4 regions of the Kosakonia cowanii JCM 10956 genome follow, and region 3 is predicted to be linked to each of the others. Evidence: predicted binding sites of a transcription regulator. Region 3 holds the regulator's gene; each other region holds the start of a gene.

Region 1 (4,494 bases), 1.7 Mb from region 3:
TGCAAATGGCCCATGTGCCGGAGCACTACCTGCAAAAAGTGGGCGCGCTGGTAATGGCGCTGCCGACCATTAACCCAGGCGATGCCGCCATCGGCGTGGTGACGCTCGGCACGCTGATCCTCTGGCCGCGCCTGCGTTTGCGCGTGCCGGGGCATCTGCCGGCGCTGCTGGCCGGTTGTGCGGTGATGGGAGTGGTCAACCTGCTCGGCGGCCATGTCGCCACCATTGGTTCGCAGTTTCACTATCTGCTGGCTGACGGCAGCCAGGGCAACGGCATTCCGCAGTTGTTGCCGCAACTGGTGCTGCCGTGGGATCTGCCTGGCTCAACCTTTACCTTAAGCTGGGACTCCCTGCGCGCCCTGTTGCCCGCGGCGTTTTCTATGGCCATGCTTGGCGCGATTGAATCCCTGCTCTGCGCAGTAGTGCTCGACGGCATGACCGGCACCAAGCATAAAGCCAACAGTGAACTGATTGGTCAGGGAATGGGCAATATTGTCGCGCCCTTCTTTGGCGGTATTACGGCTACTGCGGCGATTGCCCGCTCGGCGGCAAACGTGCGCGCCGGTGCCACGTCGCCCATTTCGGCGGTGATCCACTCCCTGCTGGTGATTATGGCGCTGCTGGTGCTGGCTCCCCTGCTCTCCTGGCTGCCGCTCTCGGCGATGGCCGCGCTGCTGCTGATGGTGGCGTGGAATATGAGCGAAGCGCATAAGGTGGTCGATCTGCTGCGCCGCGCACCGGCCGATGACATTGTGGTGATGCTGATCTGTATGTCGCTGACGGTGCTGTTCGATATGGTGATTGCTATCAGCGTCGGCATTGTCCTCGCCTCGCTGCTGTTTATGCGCCGCATCGCGCGCATGACGCGTCTTGCGGCGGTGAATGTCAGCGTACCGGATGATGTGCTGGTGCTGAGAGTGATCGGCCCGCTCTTTTTCGCGGCGGCAGAGGGGCTGTTCAGCGATCTGGAGACGCGTATCGCCGGAAAACGCATCGTGGTGCTGAAGTGGGACGCGGTTCCGGTGCTCGACGCCGGTGGGCTTGATGCCTTCCGCCGTTTCGTCAGCCGCCTGCCGGAGGGCGTGGAGCTTCGCGTCAGCAACCTGGAGTTCCAGCCGCTGCGCACCTTTGCCCGCGCCGGTATTCAACCCATCCCCGGCAGGCTGGCCTTCTTCCCGAACCGCGACGCGGCGTTAGCCGATCTCTGATCCCGGCGCGCCGTAACGGGCGCGCATCATCACTTCAATTGCCCGCTGGAGCCACTGCAGCACCGCGGGCGTCATCCATGTCCCCTTCATCAGGTGCGGCTCCTGCTCCATCGCCGTGCGAAACTTCTGCTGCGTCTGCGGATCGCGCCCGGCATAGGACTGAAAAAGCTCCAGCCAGTTTGCCGCCAGCGCCTGCGCCTCATCGCTGTGTGGATCAAGCTCGCGGCGGCTGGCATCGTGCAGTTTTGCCACCAGCGCAGGCCACTCCATCATGCGGTCGAAGTAGTGTGCGCGGGTGAAGGCCATCTCCTGCGGCGTTAAGTAGCGCTGCCAGATAGCCAGCTTGCTCTCGGCAAAACTGCGGGTGATGTACTCGGTCATTGCAGGCGTAATGCCAGTCTGCTCGCGCATCTGTGGTTCGGCGCTGTGCATCTCATTAAGCCGCGTTAAAAACTCCGGCTTATTGGCGGTATCCTGCTCAAGGCGCGTCATCCAGCGGGTCGCCAGATCCATCGCCTGCGCATCATCCGGCGCCACGCTGTTTGCCATCAGCGTTTCTGCTTCACCCACCAGCGTCGCCCAGACGCGGTCACGCGCTTCATCCCGGGCGGCAAAGGGTAACTCGTTTAACTCTTGCGGCGTAAACCAACGATCGTACATTTTCATCAACTCCAGTGTCTGTAGCCAGGACTCAAGGTCGGGCTCCGCGCCGCGGGCAAGACCATCCCGGAGATCGACAAGGCGATCGCGCAGGGTCACGATATCGCGCACCTGCCTGTCGAGCCGGGAAATCTGGTCATTTAACAATTCAGCCAGCGGGCGCGTTTCCCGCGCCAGGTAGTCACCAATTGCCGCCAGTTCCATCCCCGATTTTGCCAGCGCCTGGATCATCTGCAGGCGCTTCACATCCGCGAGGTTATAGAGCCGGTAACCGGCGGCGCTTCGGGCAGAAGGCAGCAGCAGGCCAATGTGCTCATAATGATGAAGGGTGCGAACGCTAATGCCCGCGCGCCGCGCCAGCTCACCTACCTGAATTAACATAACTGCTCCTTTCGTGCTCCACAGACGCCACTTTCGTGCCTCACGTTACGTGAGGGTCAAGCAAAAGACCAAAAAAAAACGGCTCCCGCAGGAGCCGTTATCGAAATCAGTGCTGGTTAGCCGTGGTTTTGCCGGTCGCGACGGCAGCGTTTGTCATAGTGACGCACCCACCAGTATTTGTCGCACACCTCTTCATGACCGCTGACGCGCGCGCCTGCCAGCCAAAGCACCGCGCCAAGGAAGATGCTGAGCACCGCACCATGGGCGAAAAACTGTGGCAGGTTAATCTGCGGAAGCTGGTTGAGAACCGAATAACCGACGCCGACAACCATCACGATTAACCCCAACCCCATGAGCGCATTGCCGAGTAACGACGCGTTTCTACGTTTCATGTGTCACCTCCGAACAGTGGGTTGGATGGGATATCCCCAATCCTTGTGTGCAAAGTATAGACAGCGCACTTTTTAGCGGTTGCGGGCAGGATCACAATTACACATATCCACCTAACATAAATTTACACATAACCCCATGAACTAGTTGAAATTCGAATGATTGAGGTGAGCAATCATTTCCACTTAACGGCTCATAAGTTGTGAGAATTTTGTCATCGCGCGCCGCTCGACGTAAACTACGCGCCGGACATTGACCTGGTCAGGAAGAGAAAGTGACGATTAAACTGATTGTCGGGCTGGCAAACCCCGGCGCGGAGTATGCCGCGACACGCCATAACGCTGGCGCATGGTATGTGGATTTACTAGCGGAGCGCGCCCGCGCGCCGTTACGCGACGAGCCGAAGTTCTTTGGTTTCACCTCGCGCATTCAGCTGGCGGGCGAAGATGTGCGCCTGCTGGTGCCCACGACATTTATGAACCTGAGCGGTAAAGCCGTGGCGGCGATGGCGACCTTTTACCGTATCAATCCCGACGAGATCCTCGTGGCGCACGATGAACTCGATTTGCCGCCAGGGGTGGCAAAATTTAAGCTTGGCGGCGGTCACGGCGGCCATAACGGCCTGAAAGATATCATCAGCAAACTGGGCAATAACCCCAATTTTCACCGCTTACGCATCGGAATTGGCCATCCGGGCGATAAAAACAAAGTTGTCGGTTTTGTGCTGGGTAAACCGCCGGTGTCAGAACAGACGCTAATCGACGATGCGGTAGACGAAGCGGCGCGTTGTACCGAAGTGTGGCTGAAAGAGGGGCTGACCAAAGCCACTAATCGCCTGCACGCTTTTAAAGCGCAGTAAGCGCGCCCAGCGCCTTTTTTGCCGCGCATAACATTGGTTATGTGTATACTAGGCGCAGTTTTTCACTTTTCGACAATCCGTTTTCAATAACGGGTTGATTATCAAGAGATTAAGGTAATTACATCATGGGATTCAAATGCGGTATCGTTGGTCTGCCTAACGTAGGTAAATCCACCCTGTTCAACGCGCTCACCAAAGCGGGTATCGAAGCGGCGAACTTCCCCTTCTGTACCATAGAGCCGAACACCGGTGTCGTACCGATGCCCGATCCGCGTCTCGATAAGCTGGCGGAAATTGTTAAACCGCAGCGCGTCCTGCCGACCACCATGGAGTTCGTTGATATCGCCGGTCTGGTAAAAGGCGCGTCCAAAGGTGAAGGCCTGGGCAACCAGTTCCTGACCAACATCCGTGAAACCGAAGCCATCGGCCACGTGGTGCGCTGCTTCGAGAATGACAACATCATTCACGTTAACAACAAGGTCGATCCGGCTGACGATATTGACGTTATCAATACCGAGCTGGCGCTGGCGGACCTGGATACCTGCGAACGCGCAATCCACCGCGTGCAGAAGAAAGCCAAAGGCGGCGATAAAGATGCGAAAGCTGAGCTGTCTGCACTGGAAAAATGCCTGCCGCAGCTGGAAAACGCCGGTATGCTGCGCTCGCTGGATCTCTCTGCTGAAGAGAAAGCGGCTATTCGCTACCTGAGCTTCCTGACCCTGAAACCGACCATGTACATTGCCAACGTCAATGAAGATGGCTTCGAGAACAACCCGTACCTCGACACCGTGCGCGACATCGCCGCGAAAGAGGGTTCCGTGGTGGTTGCCGTTTGCGCCGCCGTTGAGTCCGACATCGCCGAGCTGGACGATGCCGACCGCGACGAGTTTATGGCTGAGCTGGGTCTGGAAGAGCCGGGCCTGAACCGCGTCATCCGTGCCGGTTATGAACTGCTGAACCTGCAAACCTACTTCACCGCTGGCGTGAAAGAGGTAC
Region 2 (4,494 bases), 1.4 Mb from region 3:
CGGTCATTTTCGCTAATGAAGTGGCGACCGGGCTGTTTGGTCACCTGGTCGGCGCCATTGCTGGCGGCGCGGTCTACCGCAAATCGACCTTTTTACTCGATTACCTCGGCAAGCAGATCCTGCCGGAGTGGTTAACCATTGAAGAGCACCCGCACCTGCGTAAAGGGCTGGCCTCCACGCCGTTCGACAGCGAAGGCGTGCGCACCGAGCGCCGCGATATCGTCAAAGAGGGCGTGCTGATGCAGTGGCTGCTGACCAGCTACGCGGCGCGCAAACTGGGGCTGAAGAGCACCGGTCACGCGGGCGGCATTCACAACTGGCGCATTGCCGGGCGCGGCCTGAGCTTTGAGCAGATGCTGAAAGAGATGGGCACCGGTCTGGTGGTCACCGAGCTGATGGGCCAGGGCGTGAGCGGCATCACCGGGGATTATTCGCGAGGCGCGTCTGGTTTCTGGGTTGAAAACGGTGAAATTCAGTATCCAGTGAGCGAAATTACCATTGCCGGCAACCTGAAGGATATGTGGCGCAATATTGTTACTGTCGGTGACGATATTGAACAGCGCAGTAACATCCAGTGTGGTTCAGTGTTGCTGCCGGAGATGAAGATCGCCGGACAATAATTCGTGGCGCGGCGTTCTGCGCCTTTAAGCGTGATAATAAAAAAGGAAATGAGCAATGCGTAAAAACCTGTTAGCGATCCTCGCGGTGTCGTCGTTGTTTGTGGGTTCAGCGGTGTTTGCCGCTGACCTTGAAGATGATATGGAAACGCTGAATGACAACTACAAAGTGGTGCAGAAAACCGACGATGCTTCTGAGTTGAAAGAGGCGTTAGGAAAAATGCGCACTGCCGCGCAGGACGCCCAGAAAGAGACCCCGCCGAAGCTGGAAGGCAAAGCGCCGGACAGCCCGGAGATGAAAGATTTCCGCCACGGTTTTGATATTTTGATTGCCCAGATCGACGGCGCGATGAAGCTGGCGAACGAAGGTAAAGTGAAAGAAGCGAAGGCCGCAGCGAAGGATATTGCTGGTACCCGCAATACCTATCATCAGAAATTCCGCTAACCGAATTCCATCAGGAAAGGGCCGCCACCTCACCGTCGCGGCTCTTTTTTTATGCCGTTTTCCGGCATAGGTGACGTGCCGTGGTAGGCCGGATAAGGCGCAGCCGCCATCCGGCATTATCTCCGCGGCACAATTGCCGGATGGCGCGTTACACGCTTATCCGGCCTACTCCGTTTCAGCAACATGGGTTTCGTAGGCCTGATAAGGCGAAGCCGCCATCAGGCACTCCTTCAGCAACACATATTTTCCCTTTACATTCAATCTAATAGCGAGGGGTTGTGTCCCCGCTGAAATCGGCGAACCGGAGCGTGAATGACAAGGTCTGGACGCCATGGATGGCGGACAGAGGCGAACCGAGACAGGATGTCGAGTCGAGCCGGCCGCAGTCAGGCACGCGGGAGGTGAGCGCAGTGCGCAGCACCGATTTCCTCGCGGGGCCGCGGGGATTGATAAGGGGAGCGCGGCCGCTCCCCTTATCCCGTTCACCGCATAAGAGATTAATGAAACTCTCCAGCGCCTGGTGAACGGAACCATTCCACCAAAGCCACATGCAAACCCCATTGCCGGATGGCGGCTCCGCCTTATCCGGCCTACGCGGTTTCAGCGGTTCCGTAACCCCAGCAGCCCCCCAATAAGTAAACCTTATCCCCCTCACACTTTCTCCTCTTGGCTGCCCCTTTTTTTCTGCGCCATTGCGCGCCAAATCCCTCGCGCATTACCCAACGTTGTGACCGCCGTTCAGTGAAAAATCCCTCTGTAGGCTTTTTTTGTGGCGCAGATCACTAACGCCCTCCCGGTTTCCACTTCGAAGTGGAAAACTCCTCGCTACAAACTCTGCCTTCGCGCCGTTAGCTTTACTCCTGAGCCATCAACGGGGTACGACGAGTGAATAACGGAGCGGTAATGAACGATGCGACCATGCAGGCGGCGCAAACGGCAACCCTGGCGGAGCGCATGCTGTCGCAGGTCTACACCTTGCTTCATGCGCAGAACATCACGCCGAATGCGGTGCAGCAGCAGATGCTGACCTCCCATCTTCGCGCGATGGCGCACCGGTCGGTGACCGGCGAGCCGCTGCCGGAAGTGGATGCCAGCCTGTTTGATGAGATCTCGCCTGAATCGATGCGCCTCGCCCACGACGTGGTGGCGGCGTTTGGCAATCTCCCGGAAGAAGAGGCCTGGCTGCTGTCAGTGCACTTCGAAGTGGCAAAAGAGAACCTTTAAGGAGCAAACCATGGAACAGATTACCGTAGTGATTGGCGACCGGCTGGGCAAAGGGCAGAAAGTTGCGGCAGGCGTGGAGAAAGCGGGCGGGCGCGCGGTAGTGGTACCGGGCGTGGCGGCGGATATGAAACTCGGCGATGTGATGAACGCAGAAAACGCCACCTTCGGCATCTCTTTCTGCGGCAGCGGCGGCGCAGGCGCCATCACCGCGCAGAACAAATATGGCTATAAAGCGAAACACGGCATGCGCTCCATCGACGAGGGCGTCACCGCCATCAACGAAGGGTGCAAAGTGCTCGGTTTCGGCTTTATGGATAAAGAAGAGTTAGGCGAGCGCCTGGTGCAGGCGTGGCAGAAAAAACACGGCGCATAACCATGAAAGAACAGTTCACCACCACGGTCAGGGTGAAGGGCAAGGGCGACGCCAAAACGCGCGCCTTTGCTGACGCGCTGAACCATGTTCAGGCCGCGGTGATGAAGGCGTCGCCGCACATTTTACTGCGTATTGAGCCACAGGATGTGCAGGTCGTTCAGGCGCAGGAAACGACGCGCAAAGAGGCCTTTCTGTTCCTCTTTCTGCGTCGGGAAAGACGCTCGTACAGTGTGGAGCTGGACGTGACCGTCAACGTGACCGCCATCAATCTCGATAAGGTGGAGTTCGTCACGCACTAACTTACCGCATACCCCGCAGGCGTTGCTGGCAGGGTAGAAGAGGGCAGACTGATGTTCTTACTCATACTAATAAAATCGCTCATTATCGGCGGCCTGGTCGGCGTCGGTGTGGGCGCCGGGGCTGCACGCATGTTTCACGCGCCAACCACTCAGGGAATGGGCGCATTTCGTACACTGGGCGAGCTGAACTCCTGCGAAGGAGATCCGGCTTCGCACTTCTCCTTTGGTTTAGGCTTCTTCTTTAACGCCTGGGCTTCGTCGGTAGCGGCGGGTTCGTTTACCCAGGACGTTGACCACCGCATCATCCCGAACTGGGGCGCGGCGGCGCTGATGGTCAAAAACCGCAACGTCGGCGAAACCCTGCACAATCCGAAAAAGATGGCGATTGCCTGTGGCGTGATCGGCATGGTAGTCGTCACCTTCCTTAACCTTACGGCTTCCTCCGTTCCGGCAGCGCTGCAAGTCACCGCCGTGAAAGTGCTGGTACCCGCCGCTAACCTGCTGGTCAACACCATCATGCCGGTGATCTTCTGGCTGGCGGCGATCGACGCGGGCAAAAAATCAGGCTTCTGGGCGACGGTGTTCGGCGGCGCAGCGCAGCTGATTATGGGCAACGCCGTACCGGGCCTGGTGCTCGGCATCCTGATTGGTAAAGGGGTGGAAGAGAGCGGCTGGAACCGCGTCACCAAAGTGATGATGAGCGCCATTGTCGCCCTGTTTGTGCTGAGCGCCTTCTTCCGCGGCTTCGATCTGAAAATGATTGAGTCGTTCCACCTGAGCGCGCCGAACTGGCTGGAGCTCATCCACAACTCGCTGAGCGGCAAATAAGGATCTGCAATGGAAGAGAATAAAGGCTTCTGGTACGCCGACTGGTCATTCCCGATCTTCGTTGGCCTGCTCTCCTCCGGCGTCTTTGCCGGAACGCACATGTACTACCTCTACGGCATCGGCGCGTTTAACGAAGTGGCGTTTGTCTCGATGCTGCGCGCGGGGATGGACACCGGCGTTTACGGCGCGGTCGCCGCCTTCGGTGCCAGCTTCCTGTTTGCGCGCATTATCGAAGGGTCGCTGGTCGGTATTCTCGATATCGGCGGCGCGATCCAGACCGGCGTTGGTCTTGGCGTCCCGGCGCTGCTGCTCGGCGCGGGCTTTGTCTTCCCGGTCGCCAACTTTGTTGCCTCGCTGGCCACCGGGCTGGTGATTGGCCTGGCGATTGGTTACCTGATCATTCTGGCGCGTAAATTCACCATTAATCAGAGCGACTCCACCTACGGCGCAGACGTGATGATGGGCGCGGGTAACGCTTCCGGCCGTTTTCTTGGCCCGCTGATTATCTTAAGCGCGATGACCGCCTCGATTCCGATTGGCATTGGCTCGTTGGTGGGCGCGCTGCTCTTTTACCTCTGGCAAAAGCCGATTACCGGCGGCGCTATCCTCGGCGCAATGTTGCTGGGCGCGATCTTCCCGGTCGCACTCTGATCGATACGGGTGCTGCGGCACCCGTCACTTCTGGAGAGAGATATGTTTGATTTACTC
Region 3 (4,494 bases):
GCCGACACGCTCGACAATCTGATTGAGAGCTTTGTCTTGCGCGAAGGCACCGATTATGGTGAACATGAGCGTTCGCTTGAACAAAAGGTCGCCGACGTAAAACGGCAATTGCAGCGCGGCGAGGCCGTTCTGGTATGGTCAGAACTGCACGAAACGGTGAATATTATGCCGCGCGGACAGTTCCACGAATAACCGGACGCCGGGCGGCTTTGATACTGAACAACAGCTTTTCTTCAGGGAGTTGCTATGTCCGCCAAACATCCGGTCATCGCCGTCACTGGCTCCAGCGGCGCGGGAACCACCACCACCAGCCTCGCCTTCCGTAAGATTTTCGCCCAGCTCAACATGCATGCGGCGGAGGTGGAAGGCGACAGCTTCCATCGTTATACCCGTCCGGAAATGGATATGGCGATCCGCAAAGCCCGCGATCTCGGGCGGCATATCAGCTACTTTGGCCCGGAAGCGAACGATTTCGGCCTGCTGGAGCAGACCTTCAGCGAGTATGGCCAGAGCGGCCAGGGCCAGGCGCGCAAATATCTCCACACCTATGATGAAGCCGTGCCGTGGAATCAGGTGCCAGGAACTTTTACCCCCTGGCAACCACTGCCGGAACCAACCGATGTGTTGTTCTACGAAGGGCTGCACGGCGGAGTGGTGACGCCGCAGCATGATGTGGCGCGCCACGTTGATCTGCTGGTGGGCGTGGTGCCTATCGTTAACCTGGAGTGGATCCAGAAGATGATCCGCGACACCAGCGAGCGCGGCCACTCCCGGGAAGCGGTGATGGATTCGGTGGTGCGCTCAATGGAAGATTACATCAACTACATCACGCCGCAGTTTTCCCGCACCCATCTCAACTTCCAGCGCGTTCCCACTGTCGATACCTCAAACCCCTTCGCCGCCAAAGGCATTCCTTCTCTGGATGAGAGCTTTGTGGTCATTCACTTCCGCAATCTGGAGGGGATCGATTATCCGTGGCTGCTGGCAATGTTGCAGGGATCGTTTATCTCACATATGGATACGCTGGTGGTGCCGGGCGGCAAAATGGGGCTGGCGATGGAGCTGATTATGACGCCGCTGGTGCAGCGGCTGATGGAAGGCAAAAAGATTAAATAACCCGGCGGAAAGCGCCGCCGGGCGGGCTAATCAGGCCTCGATCACCTCGAAGGAGTGGGTAATCTTGACCGCTTTTTCCAGCATCAGCGCCACGGAGCAGTACTTCTCAGCCGAGAGATCGACCGCGCGGGAGACGGCAGCGTCTTTCAGTGCTTTGCCAGTAACGATGAAGTGCAGGTTGATATGGGTAAAGTAGCGCGGCGCTTCTTCCCGGCGCTCGGAGGTCAGCTTCACTTCGCAGTCGGTCACGTCATGACGCCCTTTTTGCAGGATCGACACCACGTCGATGGCGCTGCACCCACCGGCGGCCATTAAGACCATCTCCATCGGGCTGGGAGCTTTGTCCCCGGAGTTGCCATCCATCAGGATTTGGTGGCCGGAAGCGGACTCACCAAGGAACGTTAACCCTTCAACCCATTTCACTCGTGCCTGCATGTTCATCACTCCGGTATGGCAAATTTTTTCACAGATTACGCGTACATAACAAAACGCGCAACGGAAGGCGACCTGCGTCATGCTGAAGCGAGACACCAGGAGACAGGCGCCAAAAGCTATGCTAAAACAGTCTACATGCTACAGAGAAACATTGACGTTACGAATGTACGCAAGGGATATCATACATTAGAGACCGCAGATGTCGCTGACGGTCCACTTCCCGGGATTTGGGAAGCTTTGATTGCAACCCCAGAAGCTGAATGATTCACGCCGTTTCTGGAGCCAGCTTATAACAGAGGATAATCGCGCATGGTGCTTGGCAAACCGCAAACAGACCCGACTCTCGAATGGTTCTTGTCTCATTGCCATATTCATAAGTACCCGTCGAAGAGCACGCTGATTCACCAGGGTGAAAAAGCGGAAACGCTGTATTACATCGTTAAAGGCTCAGTGGCAGTGCTCATCAAGGATGAAGAGGGTAAAGAGATGATCCTCTCTTACCTCAACCAGGGCGATTTTATTGGTGAACTGGGCCTGTTTGAAGAAGGTCAGGAGCGTAGCGCCTGGGTTCGCGCCAAGACCGCCTGTGAAGTGGCGGAGATCTCCTACAAAAAATTCCGTCAGCTTATCCAGGTGAATCCGGATATTCTGATGCGCCTCTCCTCGCAGATGGCGCGCCGCCTGCAGGTGACCTCGGAGAAAGTCGGCAACCTGGCGTTCCTCGACGTGACCGGCCGTATTGCTCAGACTCTGCTGAACCTGGCGAAACAGCCGGACGCGATGACCCACCCGGACGGTATGCAAATTAAAATTACCCGTCAGGAGATCGGTCAGATCGTCGGTTGCTCCCGCGAAACGGTTGGCCGCATTCTGAAAATGCTCGAAGATCAAAACCTGATCTCTGCCCACGGTAAAACTATCGTCGTCTACGGTACGCGTTAATCTGCAAAATGGCGCATCGCTTATGCGGTGCGCCGTTTTTGTTTTCCCATGTGGCGCAGGCTGATTTATCACCCCGAAATCAACTACGCACTGCGACAAACGCTGGTGTTATGCCTGCCTGTGGCGGTTGGGCTGCTGCTCGGCCATCTGCAACAGGGTCTACTCTTCTCGCTGGTTCCCGCCTGCTGCAATATCGCGGGCCTCGATACCCCGCATAAACGCTTCTTCAAACGCCTGATTATCGGCGGCTCGCTGTTTGCCGGCTGTAGCCTGGCGGTGCAGCTTCTGCTGGCGGAAAATCTTCCCCTGCCGGTGATCATGACAGTGTTAACCCTGCTGCTCGGCGTAACGGGCGAAATCAGCACGCTGCATGGTCGCCTGCTGCCGGCCTCGCTGATCGCCGCCATCTTTACCCTCAGCCTCGCCGGGAACATGCCGGTGTGGGAGCCGCTGCTGATCTACACCCTCGGTACCTTGTGGTACGGGCTGTTTAACTGGTTCTGGTTCTGGCTGTGGCGCGAACAGCCGCTGCGTGAATCTCTCAGCTTGCTCTACCGACAACTGGCGGACTATTGCGAAGCGAAATATAGCCTGTTAACCCAGCACATCGATCCGGAAACCGCGCTGCCGCCGCTGCTCGACCGCCAGCAGAAAGCGGTGGATCTGATTAGCCAGTGTTACCAGCAGTTGCATATGCTGGCGGCCAATCAGAACAACGATTACAAGCGCCTGCTGCGCGTCTTTCAGGTCGCGCTGGATCTGCAGGAGCATATCTCTGTCAGCCTGCATCAGCCGGAAAAGGTGCAGAAGCTTGTCGAGCGAACCCATGCCGAGCAGGTGATTCGCTGGAATGCGCAAACCGTCGCGGCTCGTCTGCGCGTGCTGGCAGATGACATTCTCTATCACCGCTACCCGACCCGCTTCACCATGGAGAAGCAGGTCGGTGCGCTGGAAAAAATTGCCCGTCAGCATCCTGATAATCCGGTTGGGCAGTTTTGCGCCTGGCACTTTAGCCGCATCGCCCGCGTGCTGCGCACCCAGCGCCCGCTCTATATTCGCGATTTGATGGAGGATAAGCAGGAGCGCCTGCCGCTGATCCCGGCGCTAAAAAGCTATCTGTCACTGAAATCGGCCGCTCTGCGCAATGCGGCGCGCATCAGCGTGATGCTCAGTATCGCCAGCCTGATGGGCAGCGCATTAAATCTGCCGAAACCTTACTGGATCATGATGACGGTGATGGTGGTGACGCAGAACGGTTATGGCGCGACCCGCGTACGCATTGTGAACCGTGCCGCCGGTACGCTGGCGGGGCTGGTGGTGGCGGGTATGACGCTGCACTTTCATGTGCCGCTCGGGTTTACGCTGGCAGCGATGCTGATGATCACCCTAAGTAGCTATTTGATTATCCGCAAAAGCTACGGCTGGGCGACGGTCGGTTTCACGATTACAGCGGTCTATACCTTGCAAATCCTGACGCTCAATGGCGACCAGTTTATTCTCGCCCGGCTTGTCGATACGCTGATTGGCTGCCTGATTGCCTTCGGCGGGATGGTGTGGCTGTGGCCGCAGTGGCAGAGCGGCCTGCTGCGCCAGAATGCGCACGATGCGCTGGAGGCCTATCAGGATGCGATTCGCCTGATCCTCAGCAACAACCCGGAAGCGACGCCGCTAGCCTGGCAGCGTATGCGGGTTAACCAGGCGCATAACGCCCTGTTCAACTCCCTCAACCAGGCGATGCAGGAGCCCGGCTTTAATAGCCGCTATCTGAGCGATATGAAGCTGTGGGTGACGCATAGCCAGTTTATTGTCGAACATATCAACGCCATGACGACGCTGGCGCGGGAGCACACCATGCTGACACCGGATCTGGCGCAGCGCTATCTTGAGTCGTGCGAAATTGCGCTGCAACGTTGTCAGCAGCGGCTGGAGTATGACGGGCCAGGGGAATCAGGCGAGGTAAATGTTATGGAGGCGCCGGAGACGCTGACCCACGGTCCAATG
Region 4 (4,494 bases), 2.2 Mb from region 3:
CTCCTTCCATTGGTGAGCGATCTAATAACTTTAGCTCTTAAACAAAGTAAATGCTGAAGAATTGGTTGAAGATTTTAATGTGAGAGTTATAGAAAGAAGCTCCTATTCGGAATATCATCTTGCTCTAAGCGTTCTTTAACGCTCATCTTGTTGTACGGTGGCTTACGTGCATCAGGAAGAGATTCAATAGACTCCATAATACGATCTATTGTCTTACGAGTAATTTCGTAAACATTGAAATCATCCCCTAACGTGGCTAATAGACTTTCAAAAGAGCGCTCATTCTTCTTAGCATGCCCAACGTTCCAGATCTCCCCCTTCTTGATTTTGTATTGCTTAAAGTCATTCTATGCTTGAGCAAGGGTGAGCGTAGGTGTTTTGGGTTTAATTAATGGTGTTGTAGCAGAAGGTATAACGAGAGGGAGAGCATCAACGCTAACATTCTGAGAGGTGATTACAGATTTTGAAGGAGTAAGCAGAGTATCAATAAACGCATCAAACGCTTCTAACGTGATTTGGTTGCGTTTGTATTGATAGATATGAGGAGTGATGTTAGTCATGAGATTACTAGCCTCACGTAAGCTATCAGTAAGAAGAGATCGACGGTAAAGACTATCATCACGTAGAGTCACTTGAAGATAGTAAACTCCCGCTCTAAGGAAGGTGTAAGCTAATTTCCGCTTTGAGTTTAAGGCTACATTTTTATCACAGTACATTTAACACCCTTTATCACAGCAGGGTGTAAGTCTTTGTTTTTATTTATTTTATTACGAATCTACGATGGCATTATCCAGATCAGGTGGTACGGGTATTTCTCAGCCTTCACGCAGAAGGGCACCCCGAGTCATAACATCAATAAATTGTGGTGAAACCGTTCAGTAGCTTAATGCCGACAGCGTCATGTGTAAATGCGCATTTGCCCGTGCACTCAGTGGCGAATCTGCGCCAGCTCCGCTTCGGTAAGGCCGGTCATACTCATCACCGTGCTGCGATCGAGGCCGTTTTGCAGCATCGTCCGTGCGATGCGGAACGCCTCTTCTTTGCGCCCCTTCTCGATACCGCGCTGCTCGCCGATCTCAAGGCCTATTGCAATACCTATTTGTTCAAGCTGCTGTGCGATTGTCATCAATTGGTCCTCATGCTGTGGCGCCTGGTGCGTAGGCCCGATAAGCGTCAGCGCCATCGGGCAAATAAATGCCAGGAATGAAATTGTTATTTCATCAACTTATGCGCAATAACCTGCAATTGTTGGGCGATCTCCTGCAGGTTAGCGCTCTGCTCCTGCAATGCGCCGGTAGAGTGACGCACAATCAGCCGCGCAGGAAGCACGGATGAACTGCGGGCGGCGTCGCCGTGGCCGCTGTCGAGCAGGCGACGCACCGCCTCTTTACCCTGTAAATCGAGATCCAGCGAGACTGTAGTTAACGACGGGTGGAAGAAGGAGCTTTCATAGGTGTCATCGTAACCGATCACCGATTTCTCGCCGGGGATGGCGATCTGATGTTGATGAAACGCGCTCAGCACGCCGAGCGCCATCTGGTCATTCCCCACCAGCACGGCAGTAAAGTTGGGCGTTTCGCGCAGCATCTGCAGTGCGCCTGCATAACCGCTCTGCGCATCCCAGTTGCCGTGGAATACCTTCACCGGTTTCAGGCCGTAGCTATCAAGCGTATCCACCCAGCTTTTCAGCCGTAGCTTTGCCGAGACGGAGCTTTCAGGCCCCGCCAACAGCGCGATATCGCGATGCCCCAGATCGTAGAGATGTTTGACGCTCGCACGGGTGCCGTCCGCCGGATTAAATGAGACGTTAAACACCGAGCTGTAAGGGTCAACGTCGAGGAACAGGCAAACAATATCATCATTGTCAGCCGCAATGCGCTGGGCTTCATCGGTCTCCAGCGGCACGTTAATGATCACCTTATCAACCAGCTGCGACTTAAGTTCGTTGATCGCCGACTGGATATCATGATTGACGTTCTCATCAATCATTGAGATCAGCACCTGGTAGCCGTCAAGATTGGCATAGCGTTTTACCGCCGCTGCCACCTGTGAAGGGGCATGCAGCGCCAGCGAGGTGGTGACGAGTCCAAGGGTCTGACTCTGCTTACCGACCAGCTGTTGCGCCAGCCGGTTCGGCACATAACGCAGCAACTCTATCGCTTTCTCAACCTTGAGACGCGTGGCTTCGGATACATTGGCAGATTTATTGAGTACCCTGGACACGGTCTGATAGGAGACACCCGCATGGCGGGCAACGTCTTCCAACGTCGCGCTTTTAGACTTCATGGTCCGGTTCCTTATGTTGTTATGCGCCAATTGTAACAGGGCAGATCAAAAAAAACGCTCACCGCTCATTTCCTCGCCGCTTTCGCCGCCAATAAGTATCACGCTCACAATACGCATAAATGTGAACAAATTCTCCACCTGTAACAAAAATCGCTGATTTATTTGCAGTTAATCACACATTTTAGATCCTCAGTTTGCCTGTTTTTACAATTAAGCATTTTATGACTGCGATTATGTGAACGTAATACAAAACAATAAGAGGAACACGATGAAGACTCCACTACGCACACTCTCTCTTGCGTTAGCCGCTGCGCTGACCTCAACCTCGCTGATGGCGGCCACCTCGGTACCCATCGATTTTCACGGCTACCTGCGCGGCGGCGTGGGCGTGTCGGGCGATGGCGGCCAGGTGGAGTGGCAGAAAAATAAGATCGGGCGTCTGGGCAATGAATCTGACACCTACGGCGAGCTTGAGCTGGGCTCGGAAGTCTACAAAAAAGATGACGTCAGCTTTTACCTCGACAGCATGGTCAGCATGGTGTCCGATGGCTCCAACGATAACGAAACCACCATCGGCGACGATGCGCAGTTCGGCTTACGCCAGCTGAACCTGCAGATCAAAGGGCTGATCCCCAACGATCCCAACGCGGTGATCTGGGGCGGTAAACGCTACTATCAGCGCCACGATCTGCACATTATCGATACCAAATACTGGAATATCTCCGGCTCCGGCGCGGGGATCGAAAACTACACCTTCGGGCCGGGCGCCGTCTCTTTTGCGTGGATCCGCGGCGATGCCAATGACGTGGATTACCGCGTTGATAACGACAATGACGTCAATATTAACTATCTGGACCTGCGCTATGCCGGCTGGAAACCGTGGGCGGGCGCGTGGACGGAGTTTGGCATTGATTACGCCATGCCGAACCCAACCAAAAAGCAGAAGGCTTACGGCGGGCTGTACGACGCGGATGATGGCGTGATGCTGACCGGTGAAATCAGCCAGGATATGCTCGGCGGCTATAACAAGCTGGTGTTGCAGTACGCCAACAAAGGGCTGGCGCAGAATATGGTGTCGCAGGGCGGCGGCTGGTATGACATGTGGAACTATGTCAACGATGCTACCGGCTATCGCGTCATCAACACCGGGCTTATCCCGATCACCGACCGCTTCTCCTTTAACCATGTGTTGACCTACGGCGCGGCCGAAGATACCACTGCGTTTACCGACAAATCCCGTCTGGTGTCGCTGGTTGGTCGTGCGCAGTATCAGTTCACCGAATATGTACGTCTGATTGGTGAAGTGGGCGGCTTTTACCAGAAGGATAACTACAAAAACGGCACCAACTATAAGCAGAGCGGCGAGAAGTACACTATCGCGCTGGGTCTTGCTGACGGTGCCGATTTTATGTCGCGTCCGGAGCTGCGCCTCTTCGCCTCTTATTTAAATGACTCTGAAGATGGCAAAGCATTTGAAGATGGCACCAAAAATAACACCTGGAACTTTGGTGTGCAGGTGGAAGCCTGGTGGTAAATAAGTGCGATATTTTTTTCGCCTTTATTAACCCACTCTGTTAGTAAAATCGTTATTTATCTCTGAGCCTTGCAGGTTTATATTGCCACTGCGTTCGTTATTGTTTATTTGGGATACCCCTTCGGGTATCCCTTTTTTATTGCTAACGAGCAGAGAAACGCTCATCGAGTAATTTACGCAGTGCGTCAGATTGCTTGCCAAAAATAGCATGCACCTGTTGGCCGAGAATAATGACGCCCAGCGCCCCCTCATCCTGTAGCGCCTGAGAATCGACCCGGGGTAACTCTTTTACCGTGACGCGCAGGCGTGTCAGACAGGCATCAACCTGTTCAATATTTGCCTCACCGCCAAACGCCGCGGCCAGTCGCTCAATTTTCAGCACCTCAGCGTCGCTGAGCGGGGTGGCCGGTTTGGCCTCAGAGAAGTAATGCAGGAAGGATTTAAGGCTTACCATTGCAGGTCTCCGTAATCAGCAGATAAAAAAACGCCTGCCCGGATGGGCAGGCGCGCAGAGTAGGCTTACGCGTCGCGGCGAACGACGCGGCAATCCCAGGGTTTGAGCACAAGCGCACCGCTGACGGCGGCGTCGCTCAGGCAGTCGTGATAACCCGGCGGCAGTGTGATGCTCTGCTGCTGCGCGGTAAAGTTTTGAATAAAGACAAACGCCTGTTCAC

The links. Region 3 encodes CRP, which controls carbon source genes, mostly activating them, when cyclic AMP is high. Its sites were predicted from a motif close to ATGTGANNNNNNTCACAT; they were not measured.
Region 1: pth (aminoacyl-tRNA hydrolase) is a predicted target of CRP. The motif match lies at 2,721-2,738, and genes of this name have one in related genera.
Region 2: BWI95_RS03070 (glycine dehydrogenase) is a predicted target of CRP. The motif match lies at 1,830-1,847, and genes of this name have one in related genera.
Region 4: BWI95_RS20360 (maltoporin) is a predicted target of CRP. The motif match lies at 2,447-2,464, and genes of this name have one in related genera.

What each region holds. Positions count from the first base shown of each region.
Region 1 is NZ_CP019445.1:3,751,485-3,755,978, forward strand. Features, by position in the region: gene dauA (C4-dicarboxylic acid transporter DauA) at 1-1,208, shown strand, start outside; gene BWI95_RS17755 (MerR family transcriptional regulator) at 1,194-2,249, opposite strand; gene ychH (stress-induced protein YchH) at 2,366-2,641, opposite strand; gene pth (aminoacyl-tRNA hydrolase) at 2,914-3,498, shown strand; gene ychF (redox-regulated ATPase YchF) at 3,624-4,494, shown strand, end outside.
Region 2 is NZ_CP019445.1:656,834-661,327, reverse strand. Features, by position in the region: gene pmbA (metalloprotease PmbA) at 1-620, shown strand, start outside; gene cybC (cytochrome b562) at 676-1,062, shown strand; gene BWI95_RS03070 (glycine dehydrogenase) at 1,948-2,286, shown strand; gene BWI95_RS03065 (SFCGS family glycine-rich protein) at 2,297-2,659, shown strand; gene BWI95_RS03060 (DUF4312 family protein) at 2,662-2,958, shown strand; gene BWI95_RS03055 (DUF4311 domain-containing protein) at 3,010-3,786, shown strand; gene BWI95_RS03050 (DUF4310 family protein) at 3,796-4,437, shown strand; gene BWI95_RS03045 (amidohydrolase/deacetylase family metallohydrolase) at 4,480-4,494, shown strand, end outside.
Region 3 is NZ_CP019445.1:2,082,878-2,087,371, reverse strand. Features, by position in the region: gene BWI95_RS09670 (YheU family protein) at 1-192, shown strand, start outside; gene BWI95_RS09665 (phosphoribulokinase) at 247-1,116, shown strand; gene BWI95_RS09660 (OsmC family protein) at 1,147-1,551, opposite strand; gene crp (cAMP-activated global transcriptional regulator CRP) at 1,861-2,493, shown strand; gene BWI95_RS09650 (YccS/YhfK family putative transporter) at 2,542-4,494, shown strand, end outside.
Region 4 is NZ_CP019445.1:4,287,639-4,292,132, forward strand. Features, by position in the region: gene BWI95_RS23435 (hypothetical protein) at 348-716, opposite strand; partial or broken gene BWI95_RS20350 (ISNCY family transposase) at 929-1,153, opposite strand; gene BWI95_RS20355 (LacI family DNA-binding transcriptional regulator) at 1,213-2,286, opposite strand; gene BWI95_RS20360 (maltoporin) at 2,555-3,820, shown strand; gene BWI95_RS20365 (glucose PTS transporter subunit EIIB) at 3,963-4,274, opposite strand; gene BWI95_RS20370 (beta-galactosidase) at 4,340-4,494, opposite strand, start outside.